Regions from separate parts of the Agromyces zhanjiangensis genome, predicted to be linked through region 2. Evidence: predicted binding sites of a transcription regulator. Region 2 holds the regulator's gene; the other holds the start of a gene.

Region 1 (6,024 bases), on a different contig from region 2:
ATCATGCGCGACCTCGACGTGGGGTCGATGCCGATCTGCGGCAACGACTCGAAGCTGATGGGCATGCTCACGGACCGCGACATCGTCGTGAAGTGCCTCGCCGAAGGCGCGGATCCCGGCAGCATGACCGCGGGAACCCTCGCCGAGGGCAAGCCCGTGACGATCGGCGCCGATGACGACATACGCGAAGCGCCGCGGATGATGCAGCACCACCAGATCCGCCGGCTGCCCGTCATCGACGGGCACGACCTGGTCGGCATCATCGCGCAGGCCGACATCGCCCGCACGCTGCCCGACCTCACGACCGGGCGCACGGTCGAGGAGATCTCGGTGCCGTGAACTCGCCCGGACCCGAACCAAGGAGGCGCGACATGAGCGATTCGACCGACCCCGACGGCACGCCGCGCGGGCACGTCGTCCGCGCGGCCCGTGGTCGATGTCGACGGCGCCCGGCGCGGCGGCTCCGGCGCGCAGGGCGCTCCTCCGTGGCGTCCGGCGGCGGGTGGGACCAGCCGTGCTCTGCTTGGCGCAGCCCCGAAGGGAAGGCCGCCTGAAACCCGGTGCTCCCGCTCTTGTCTCACGGCTCGGCCGGACGCGGAGCACACACTACTCGCGCGCGGGCGGGCACCGCACGGGGCGAAGGTCCCGGAGCTCCCTCAGTCCACGCCGAGCGCTCGGCGCGCGTGCCGGTACTTCTCGGCGAGGCGCTGCTGCTTGGCGAACTCGAGCCGGCGCAGCCGCCACGGCGCGGTGTTGTCGTCGATGTCGGCGAGCTTGACGCGAAGCGCGACCGGATGCCGCCGGATGCGCGCGTAGTACTCGTCGGGCGAGACCTCGGGCCGGCGGGTCAGGAGCTCGACGACGCCCACGATCTCGAGCAGCACCCCCGCCTCGAACAGTTCGCGCGAGGTGAGCGGCGTGTCCTCGAGCACGTCGTGCAGCCAGGCGGCCGCCGCCGCGATCGGGTCGGTCACGGGGTCGAATCGCTCGGCGATGCGGCCCGGATGGTCGATGTACGGCGTACCGCTCTTGTCGAGCTGCCCGCGGTGCGCGGCGAACGCGATGCCCTTCGCGAGCGCGACCTGCGCCACCGCGTCGAGCGTGGAGAGCGGTGCGGTCCGTCGGGCCGCGGCCGGCGCGGGTGCCGGTTCGGGTTCCGGAGCCCGGAGCGGCCCGGGATCCGCCTCCGCGGATTCGATGGACTCGACTGGCTCCGCGGATTCGACGGACTCGGACACGTACCGCGGTGCCGGCGCGATCGGAGGGATCGGCGGAGCCTCGATCGGGTCGAACACCCCCACGACGGATGCCTCGGCGGAGTCGCTCGACTCCGGATCCGGTGGAGCGCCCGGAGCAACCGGCTCGAAGGTCGACCGACGCGGCCCCGGCTCCTGCGGTTCGGAGGTCTCGTCCGCGGGAGCGGTCGACTCGTCCGCCCAGGCGAGCGCCGAATCGGCCGCGCCGTCGTCGGTCACGTCATCCGCCCTCGCATCGGGTGCGGCGCTCGACTCGTCGCCCTCGGCCGCCGGCACCGGGTCGTCGACCGGTGCCTCCTCGTCGCTCGGCGCGGGCACGAGGGCCGCGTCGTCGTCGTTCGGCTCGTCGGCCGTCGACGCGTCATCCGCCGTCGCGTCGTCGGTCGCGCCATCCGTCGTCGCCTCATCCGCCGTCGACGCCGCCACCGCCTCGGCCGCGGCCACCGGCACGATCGCCATCGGACGCGTCGCCTCGAGCGATGCCTGCTTCGCCGCGGCGACCTCGGCGATCGGGTCGCGACCGTCGAGCGGCCGGACGAAGATGAGCGCGCCCTCGAGTTCGCGCAACTCGTGCTCGCCGATCTCGAGCATCGAGCGCGAGCCGGACTTGCGGCGCTGCTCGAACGAGAGCTCGTCGACCTCGATGAAGTGCGAGCCGTCGCGCGAGCTGAAATACCGGCGGCTCGAGCCGTCGGTGATCGCGACGATGACGGCCTCGTAGTCGCCGCTCGGCTGCAGCGAGCTCAGGAAGTACCGGCGCCGGTCGGGGTCCTGGTGGTCGGCGGGATCGAACGTGATGGCCGCGGCTCGGCGACGCGGCCGACGCCCCGGATGCGCGCTCGCGCGCATGGCCCAGCGATCGCGCTCGACCGCGGCGCCCTCGTCGGCGGCCCGGTCCGCGCGCGATCGGCGGCCGCCGGCCCGAGCGTCGTCGGCGTCGTCCCGGGGCTCGCCGAAGTCGGGCATGGGCTCGTCATCGGCGGGGGCTCTCAACGGGATGCTCCGAGGGGATCGGGGGCGTCGTCTCGGCGGAACTGCTGGGCGTCGCGGGGTCGGGATTCGGTGGCGGTCGGGTGGCGCGGGCTCGCGCGTACGCCGATCGTACGGCTTCGACCGATTCTCCGCTGCCCCCTTGCGCGCGGTTCGGCGAACTCGTGCGCGCACCGCAGCGGGGCGGACGCCGCAGCATCCGCCCCGCCTGCCCGCCGGCCCGCCCGGCGAAGCTCGCCGGCCGCGCCGCGTCAGCTCCCGCTGGAGGTGACCTCGGGCGTCACGACGTCGTCCGCCGCGGAGCGCACCTCGACCTTGCGCGGCTTGGCGCGCTCGGAGACCGGGATGATGACGCTCAGTACGCCGTTGTCGTAGTGGGCGCTGATGCCGGTGGTGTCGATGCCCTCGCCGAGGGTGAGCTGACGCAGGAACGATCCGCTCGGCCGCTCGTGCACGAGCCACCGGACGTTCTCGTCGTTGCGCAGCGTGCGCTCGGCGCGGATGGTCATCAGCTGGCCGTCGACGTCGATGTCGATCGAGCCGGGGTCGACCCCGGGCAGGTCGGCGGACAGGACGTAGTGGTCGCCGTCGCGGTGCAGGTCGATCGGCATCATGCGCGGCCCTCGGCTCGAGTCGATCATGCTCGCCGCGAGACGGTCGAGGTCGCGGAACGGGTCCCAGCTCATTGCCATGAGCGTCTCCTCTCAAGAGATCCAGAGTTGAGTCACCTTGGCTCAACTTGATCCGAGATTAGCACTCCGGCATGGAGAGTGCTAAGACTTTGGACCCGTCGTTCGCCGAGGGCGATCATCCGGTCGGGTGCGCCGCGTTCGCAGGATGAGCCGGGTCATGGATGCCGCGGCACGAGCATGAGGCGGCTCATCCTGCATTCGCACCGCCTCGGCTCGAGAGAGCGACGGCATCCCCGTCGGTCAGGATGACGAGCCGCTGCGTCGCACGCGTCATCGCGACGTACCGGTCGACCGCGCCCTCGATCCCGTCGCCGAACCGCTCGGGCTCGACGAGCACGACGAGGTCGAACTCGAGCCCCTTCGCGAGCTCGGGCGTCAGCGAGCGCACCCGCGACGGCGCGTCCGCGGACACGGGCCTCGCGGTCGCGGCCACCGCGCCGGCCTCACCGATGACGGCGGCGATCCCGTCGGCGTTCGCGGCGAGCCATCCGTCGACGATCGACCCGAGCTCCGAGACCCGGGCGCGGGTCACCGGCACGCCGGTGCTGCGCACCGAGGTCGGCACGTTCGCGTCGGGGATCGCCGAGCGGATCACGGGCTCCGCCTCCGCCATGACCTCGGTCGGCGTGCGGTAGTTGATCGTCAGCGGCGCGACGTCGACGTCGCGGAAGCCGAGACGCCCGAGCCGCTCCTCCCACGACTCGGTGAACCCGTGCCGCGCCTGCGCGCGATCGCCCACGATCGTGAGGCTGCGCGACGGGCAGCGGCGCAGGAGCATCGTCCACTCGGCATCCGTCAGCTCCTGGGCCTCGTCGACGATGACATGGGCGAACGGGCCGGCGAGCTCGTCACGGTCGAGGGCGGGCAATTCGGCCTCGTCCACGAGCGAGACCGCGGCGTCGTCACCCCGCAGCATCGACATGAGCCCGAGCTCGCTGTCGTCGGCGCCGATCAGGTAGTCGACCACGTCGTCCATGCGCTGACGGCGACGGGCGAGCGCCGCCTCGCGCGCACGCCGGCGGGCGGATGCCTCGGGGTCGCCGATCCGCAGCCGGGCGGCGTCGAGGAACGGCAGGTCGGCCGTCGTCCACGCGCGCGCGTCGGCACGCTGCAGCGCGTCGACCTCGTCGGACGCGAGCCACGGGGCGCACCACCGGAGGTAGGCGGGAACCGACCACAGGTCGGCGACGACGCCCGCCGGGTCGAGCACGGGCCAGGCCCGACGGAACGCGGTCCGCAGCTCGGCGCTGCGGGCGAGCCAGGTGCGGACCTGCGCCGACGGGGCGTCCCGCTCGTCGACCTGCTCGACGAGGCGGTCGAGCAGGTCGCCCCACACCTCGTCGCGCGCCTCGTTGTGCGTGCTGCCCGGAGCGGCGGCATCGAACGCGAGTGCCCAGTCGCCCGCGGCGACGCGGATGTCGCACCACGGCGTCTCGACCAGCAGCTCCTCGCTCGGCGGCTCCTCGTAGTACCGGACCGCGCGCTCGACGGCGTCGACGAGCCGAGTCGAGGACTTCAACCGAAGGGAGACCGGGTCGGTCTCGACGGCGGCGGAGGCGCCATCCGGAACCAGGTCGCGGAGCGTGCAGGTCTGCACACCCTCCTCGCCGAGGCTCGGCAGCACGTCGGCGACATAGGCGAGGTACGGCTCGTGCGGACCCACGACGAGCAGCCCGCCGCGATGACCGCGGAGCCTCGGGTCCTCATAGAGGAGGTAGGCGGCGCGATGCAGCGCGACGACGGTCTTGCCCGTCCCCGGACCGCCGTCGACGACGAGCGCGCCGGCCGAGCCGGCGCGGATGATCGCGTCCTGGTCGGACTGGATGGTGCTCAGCACGTCGCGCATGCGCGGCGACCGGCTGCTGCCGAGGCTCGCGATGAACGCCGACTGGTCGTCGAGGGCGACGGCGGCAGCTCCGGCTCCGGCGTCGGCGTCGGCGTCGGCGTCGGCGTCGAATACGCCGGGCGTGAAGACCTCGTCCCAGTAGTCGGTGACGCGGCCCCGCGTCCAGCGGTAGCGGCGTCGGCTCGCCACCCCCATCGGGTCGGCGTGGGTCGCCGCGAAGTACGGCTCGGCGGCGGGCGCGCGCCAGTCGACCAGGAGGCGCCGACCGTCGCGGTCGGTGAGCCCGAGCCGTCCGATGTACACGGGCTCGGCGGACCGCGCCGCGCGCTCGGCACCGCCGGCACCGGCCGCGCCCGCCGTCGCGGGCACGATCCGGCCGAGGCACAGGTCGAGGCTGAATCGTCGGAGGGTCTTCAGGCGCGCGGCGAGGCGGTGCACCTCGAGGTCGCGCTCCAGCGCGGCGTGGCCGGAGCGGCCCGGGGCGCGGCGCACGCGGTCGAGGCGCGCGCCGAGGTCGGCGATCGCGTCGTCGAGGCTCTCGGCGATGCGGGCGAAGTGCGCATCGTCGTCCGCGATCAGGTCGGGGCCGGCCTTGACGGCGAGGCGGTCGGGCAGGTCGAAGGCAGTGCGGGTTCCGGCAGTGGTCACGGACGTGGGCTCCGATCGGTCGAGGCGGACCATTCTGCGCCCTGACCGGGGCCTTGTGGCAAGACGGGGGGTCGGCGATATCCTGGAAGCGGGAGGTCGGATCGGCCTCCCTTCTTCGTGCCTGCGGCGCTCATCGCGCCACTGCTCCAGTGACCGGATGTCACATCCGAGCGACCTGCCGGGTCGTATGTGTGAAGCCACTCACGACGAGCATCGATGAGCACCGACCGGGTCCGGGCGGGACGTATACGCAGGACGAGCCGAGCCGTGGGTCACCCGGCTCATCCTGCATACCCGCCAGGACGACCGCGACTCGCGGCTGTGCGGCCGCGCCGGCGCCCTCAGAACAGACGCCGCTGCGCGACGACCTCGGCGCCCTCGAGCTCGAGAAGCCGGCGCTTGCGCTCGAGCCCGCCGGCGTAGCCGGTGAGCGATCCGTCGGCGCCGACCACGCGGTGGCACGGCACGAGGATGCTGATCGGATTCCGCCCGACGGCCCCGCCGACGCGCCTGGCGAGGTTCCGGTCGCCGAGGCGGAGCGCGAGCTCGCCGTAGGTGACGGTCGAGCCGTACGGGATCTCGCGCAGCATCC
Region 2 (6,024 bases):
CGGTCGACGCCGACGACCTGCGGCGACTCGCCGACGGCGGGTTCACGCGCGTCTCGTTCGGGATGCAGTCGGCCGTGCCGCACGTGCTCGCGGCGCTCGACCGGACGCACGACCCGGCACGGGTCCCACTCGTCGTCGGGTGGGCGCGCGAGGCGGGCCTCGACGTGAGCCTCGACCTGATCTACGGCACGCCGGGGGAGTCGCTCGCCGATTGGCGCGCGAGCCTGGAGGCCGTGCTCGCCGAATGCCCCGACCACGTGAGCGCCTACGCGCTCATCGTCGAGGACGGCACGAAGCTCGCCGGGAGGATCCGCCGCGGGGAGCTCGCCGCGGTCGACGACGACCTCGCGGCCGACATGTACGAGCTGGCCGACGACCTCCTGGCTGAGGCGGGCTACGACTGGTACGAGGTCTCGAACTGGGCGACGGATGCCGCGCACCGGTCGCGACACAACCTCGGGTACTGGCGGGGCGACGACTGGTGGGGCGTGGGGCCCGGCGCGCACAGCCACGTGGGCGGCGTGCGGTGGTGGAACGCGAAGCACCCCGCGGCCTACGCCGAGCGACTGGCCGCGGGCGTCTCGCCCGCGGTCGGCCGCGAGACGCTCGACCAGGCGACCCGCGAGACCGAGCGCGTGCTCCTCGCGACGCGCATCCGCGAGGGCGTTGAGGTCTCGAGCCTTCACGCCGGTGGTCGGCACGCCGTCGCCGGCCTCATCGCGGACGGGCTCGTGGACGCACGAACCGCCCTCGCCGGGAGGCTCACGCTGACCCGACGAGGGCGGTTGCTGGCGGACGCCGTCGTGCGGCGCCTGCTCGAGGACTAGCTGACGAACTTGATGGCGACGGGGTACACGTAGTACTCGCCGTTGTTCGCCTTGATGGCGGCGATGATGCCGAACACGATCGCGGCGACCCAGGCCGCGATCAGCAGGAAGATGCCGATGATCACGAACGTCAGGATCGAGCCCACCACGTAGGCGATGAGCAGCGTGATCTGGAAGTTCAGCGCCGTCGCGGTGTGCTCGCGGATGAACGGGCCCTTGTCCTTCAGGACGAGGTAGCCGATCAGGGCGGGCAGGAAGCCGAACAGGATGCCGCCGATGTGGATCAGCGTGGCCCAGAGCTTCTCGTCGGCCGGGCTGAGCGGCTGGCTCTGCTGGTAGGGCCCGCCACCGGGCGGGGGCGGCGGGGTCGGACCACCGGGCGGCGGCGGCGGCGGGCCGCCGGCGGGCGGCGTGGGAGGCGTGGGAGGTGGTGCGTCGGACATGATGCGTGCTCCTCTGTGATCGCGCCCGGACAGGGGACGTCCACTCATGCTGGCACAGCACGACGCGCCGGTCGAGGGAGGCTCGACCGGCGCGTCGGAGGCTCGTCCGCGACCTACTTGATGAGGCGGATGGCGAAGGGGTAGCGGTAGTGGTTGCCGTCCTTCGCGGTCATGAAGGCGATGATCGAGAAGATCACGCCGAGGATCCACGGGATGTAAGTGAGGAAGCCGAAGAGCGCCCCGAACCCGAACGTGACCACGGTGATGATCGTGGTCAGCACCCAGAGCGCGACAGTGGCGAGCACCAGCGTGATCTGGAAGTTCAGCGCCTCCTTGCCCTCGGTGTTCGTGAACGAGCCACGGTCCTTGAAGACGAGCCAGATGATGAGCGACGGCAGGATGCCGAGGATGCCGCCGAGGTGCGCGAAGGAGCCCCACTGGACGTCCTGCTCGTGCGAGAGCGGGGCGGCGGGAGTCGGCTGCGGGGCCGCGTTCGGATCCTGCGGCGGGAGGTTGGAGTCGGTCATGTCGGGAGCCTTTCGATGTGGGGAACCGCACCGCCCGCGGGCGGGAACGGCGTCGCGGGGTGCGGGACGATGCACACGCTATCGGCGCGGCGGACCGACCGGCAACGGTGTGCGCCCTGAATCTCGCGATATGATTAGCAGTCACGTGGGCGGAGTGCCAAGCACGCGTCGTCCGGGTCCGATCGGTCGAGGGAAGCGAGGGTCATGGTCTCCGAACGCAGTCTCGCGGTCCTGCGCGCGATCGTGCAGGACTACGTCGAGTCGCGCGAGCCGGTCGGCTCGAAGTCGATCGTCGAACGCCACCAGTTCGGTGTCTCCGCCGCGACCATCCGCAACGACATGGCCCTCCTCGAGGAGGAGGAGCTCATCGCGGCGCCGCACACCTCGTCCGGGCGCATCCCCACCGACAAGGGCTACCGGGTGTTCGTCGACCAGCTCGCCGACATCCGCCCGCTCTCGGCGACGCAGCGGCACGCCATCGAGACCTTCCTCGGCGAGTCGAACGACCTCGACGAACTGCTCGGTCGCACGGTGCGCCTCGTCTCGCAGTTGACCCGCCAGCTCGCCGTCGTCCAGTACCCCAGCTTCGCGCGTGCCCGAGTGCGGCACGTCGAGCTCGTCTCGCTCGCCCCGACGCGCGTGCTGTGCATCCTCATCTCCGACAGCGGCCAGGTCGAGCAGCGCCTCGCCGAGCTCGACCAGCCGGCCGACGAGGCGACGCTCGCGCGCCTGCGCGACCGCCTCAACGAGGTGGCCGCCGGCCTGACGATGGCGGATGCCGCGACCGCCCTCTCGGCCGAGACCGAGCACGCCGACCGCGCCCACGCCGAGGTGCTGCACACGCTCGCGGCGACGCTCGCCGACCAGGCCAAGATCACCCGGTCCGACCGGCTCGTGGTCGCCGGCGCGGCGAACCTCGTGCGCACCGAGCAGGACTTCGCCGGGAACATCCTCGGCGTCATGGAGGCCATCGAGGAGCAGGTCGTCATCCTCCGGCTCTTCGGCGAGATGGCCGCCGACGACGGCATCGCCGTGCGCATCGGCCGTGAGAACGCCGCCTTCGGGCTCGGCGACACCTCTGTGGTGTCGACCGCCTTCGCGGTCCCGGGGCGCGACGTGTCGCGGCTCGGCATCGTCGGCCCCACTCGCATGGACTACTCCCAGAGCATGGCCGCCGTCCGCGCGGTCGCCCGCTACCTCTCCCGCACGCTCGGCGAGAGCTGAACCGCACGGGGCCGCCACGCGGCATCCGTCACCGGCAATCGAAAGGAACCCGCCTCACGTGGCCGACCACTACGAGGTCCTCGGCGTCGCACGCGACGCCTCCCCGGACGAGATCAAGAAGGCGTACCGCCGGCTCGCACGCGAGCTCCACCCCGACGTGAACCCGGGCGCCGAGGCGTCCGAGCGGTTCAAGGAGGTCACGCACGCGTACGACGTGCTCTCCGACCCGAAGCAGCGCCAGCAATACGACCTGGGCGGCCAGGGCGGGTTCGGCGGCGGGGGTGCGGGCTTCGGCGGCTTCGGCGACATCTTCGAGACGTTCTTCGGCGCCGGGCAGGCCAGCCGCGGGCCGCGATCGCGCCGCGAGCGCGGCCAGGACGCGCTGATCCGCCTCGAGGTCGGGCTCGACGACGTGATCTTCGGCACGCATCGCGACATCGAGGTCGATACGGCCGTCGTGTGCGAGACCTGCCACGGCTCGTGCTGCAAGCCCGGCACCTCGCCCGTCACGTGCGACATCTGCGGCGGCAGCGGGCACATCCAGCGCGCGGTGCGCTCCCTCCTCGGCAACGTGATGACCTCGAGCCCCTGCGGCTCATGCCGCGGCTACGGCACGATCATCGCGACGCCGTGCGTCACGTGCCAGGGCCAGGGTCGCGTGCGGGCGCGCCGGACCGTGCCCGTCGACGTCCCCGCCGGTGTCGACACCGGTGTGCGACTCCAGATGCCGGGCTCCGGCGAGGCCGGCCCCGCCGGCGGCCCGAACGGCGACCTCTACCTCGAGATCAAGGTGAAGAACCACGAGGTGTTCAGCCGCAACGGCGACGACCTGCTCTGCACGCTCGAGGTGCAGATGACCGACGCCGTGCTCGGCACGTCCACGAAGGTCGCCGCGCTCGACGGCGACGTCGACCTCGAGCTGAAGCCCGGCGTGCAGTCGGGCGAGATCCTCACCGTGAAGGACCGCGGCATCACGCACCTGCGCGGCAGCGGCCGCGGCGACCTCCGGGTCGCCGTGCACGTCGTCACCCCGACCAAGCTCAACCACAAGGAGCGCGAGCTCGTCGAGCAGCTGGCCAAGCAGCGCAAGGCGCAGCCGCCGCAGCTCGGGCACTTCCAGCAGGGGCTCTTCGCGCGCCTGCGCGACCGGTTCCTGGGCTGACGGCGGGGCGGATGCCGCGATGAGCCACCTCTACCTCGACGAGACGCTCGACCTCGGCCCGGTGCGGCCGGGGGACCCGGTCGAGCTCGACGGCGACGAGGCACGGCACGCGGTGACCGTGTCACGGCTGCGCGTCGGCGAGCGGGTCTCGATCGGCGACGGCCGCGGGCGGGTCGTGCACGGCCCGGTGACGGCGGCCGAGCCCCGCCGCCTCGAGATCGAGGTCGAATCGGTCGACGACGAACCCGAGCCGTCGCCGCGGCTCACGCTCGTCCAGGCGCTCGCGAAGGGCGATCGCGACGAGCTCGCCGTGCAGGCGGCCACCGAGCTCGGGGTCGACCGCATCGTGCCGTGGTCCGCGACCCGGTCGGTCTCCCGGTGGGAGGGTGCGAAGGCGGAGAAGGGCCGCGCCCGCTGGGCGAGCATCGTGCGCGAGGCCGTGAAGCAGTCGCTCCGCGCCCGCATCCCCGCGGTCGAGCCGGTCGCGTCGACGCGCGAACTGCCATCGCGGCTCGAGGGCGATCGGATGCTGCTCCTCGTGCCCGGCGCGGAGACGCCGCTCAGCGGCATCCGCCCCGACGGCCGCGACCTCGCGCTCGTCGTCGGCCCGGAGGGCGGCATGGACCCGGCCGAGATCGAGCGGCTCCGGGAGGCCGGCGCCGAGCCGGTCCGCCTCGGAGAGTCGGTGCTCCGCACCTCGACCGCCGGGCCCGCGGCGATCGCCGTGCTCTCGGTCGCGCTCGGGCGGTGGTGACGCATCCGTCGCTACGATGGAGGGATGAGCGGAACGGCTGAACCCACGGTCTTCGAGCGCATCGCGGCCGGTGAGATCCCGGCGAAGATGGTCGCAGAGACCGATCGCGTCATCGCGTTCCACGACATCGCGCCGCAGGCGCCCGTGCACGTGATCGTGACGCCGCGCATCGGCCGGCACCGCGACGTCGTCGAGCTCGCCGCCGACGACCCCGAGCTGCTCGCCGAACTCGTGGCGGTGGCCAAGGGCATCGCCGACGAGCTGGCCGACGGCCAGTTCCGCCTCGTCTTCAACACCGGCCCCGCTGCGGGCCAGACCGTGTTCCACGTGCACGCCCACGTCCTCGGGGGCGGCCTCAGGGAGGGATCGCTTGGCGGCTGACGACGCGGGGGACCTCCCGCTCTCCGGATCCGAGGTCCGCTCCGACGAGGAGCGACTGAAGATCGACGGCATCGCCATGGTCCGGCTCCTCGGACCGCAGGACCGCCTCCTCACGACGATCGAACGGGAGTACCCCGGCGTCGACGTGCACGTGCGCGGCAACGAGATCGCCATCCGCGGCGACGCCGAGGACCGCATCCGCGTCCGCCGCCTCGTCGAGGAGCTCCTCGAGCTCGTCCGCGGCGGCGGCGACCCGACACCCATCGAAGTGAGGAGCTCGGCCCGCATGCTCGACGCCGACCCGAATGCCCGCCCCTCCGAGCAGCTCGGACAGGTCATCGTCTCCAGCCGGGGCAAGTCGATCCGGCCGAAGACCGAGGGCCAGCGCGCCTACGTCGACGCGATCGACGAGCACACCATCGTGTTCGGAATCGGCCCGGCCGGCACCGGCAAGACGTACCTCGCGATGGCCAAGGCCGTCCAGGCGCTGCAGCGCAAGGAGGTCAACCGGATCATCCTGACGCGTCCCGCCGTCGAGGCGGGGGAGCGGCTCGGGTTCCTGCCCGGCACGCTCACGGAGAAGATCGACCCGTACCTGCGACCTCTCTACGACGCGCTCAACGAGATGATGGACCCCGAGCTCGTCCCGAAGCTCCTCGCCACGGGAACGGTCGAGGTCGCCCCGCTCGCGTACATGCGCGGTCGG

What was found. The regulator HrcA, encoded in region 2, represses chaperone genes, less so after heat shock. The targets are predictions, from matches to a motif close to TTNGCACTCGNNNNNNNCGAGTGCNAA.
Region 1: ABME02_RS08605 (Hsp20/alpha crystallin family protein) is a predicted target of HrcA. The motif match lies at 2,997-3,023, and genes of this name have one in related genera.

What each region holds. Positions count from the first base shown of each region.
Region 1 is NZ_JBEPKB010000003.1:485,260-491,283, reverse strand. It holds gene ABME02_RS08615 (CBS domain-containing protein) at 1-339, shown strand, start outside; gene ABME02_RS08610 (prolipoprotein diacylglyceryl transferase) at 657-2,249, opposite strand; gene ABME02_RS08605 (Hsp20/alpha crystallin family protein) at 2,498-2,938, opposite strand; gene helR (RNA polymerase recycling motor ATPase HelR) at 3,126-5,432, opposite strand; gene ABME02_RS08595 (methylated-DNA--[protein]-cysteine S-methyltransferase) at 5,774-6,024, opposite strand, start outside.
Region 2 is NZ_JBEPKB010000002.1:131,217-137,240, forward strand. It holds gene hemW (radical SAM family heme chaperone HemW) at 1-827, shown strand, start outside; gene ABME02_RS03800 (DUF4870 domain-containing protein) at 824-1,270, opposite strand; gene ABME02_RS03805 (DUF4870 domain-containing protein) at 1,384-1,797, opposite strand; gene hrcA (heat-inducible transcriptional repressor HrcA) at 2,002-3,021, shown strand; gene dnaJ (molecular chaperone DnaJ) at 3,080-4,183, shown strand; gene ABME02_RS03820 (16S rRNA (uracil(1498)-N(3))-methyltransferase) at 4,203-4,937, shown strand; gene ABME02_RS03825 (HIT domain-containing protein) at 4,962-5,318, shown strand; gene ABME02_RS03830 (PhoH family protein) at 5,395-6,024, shown strand, end outside.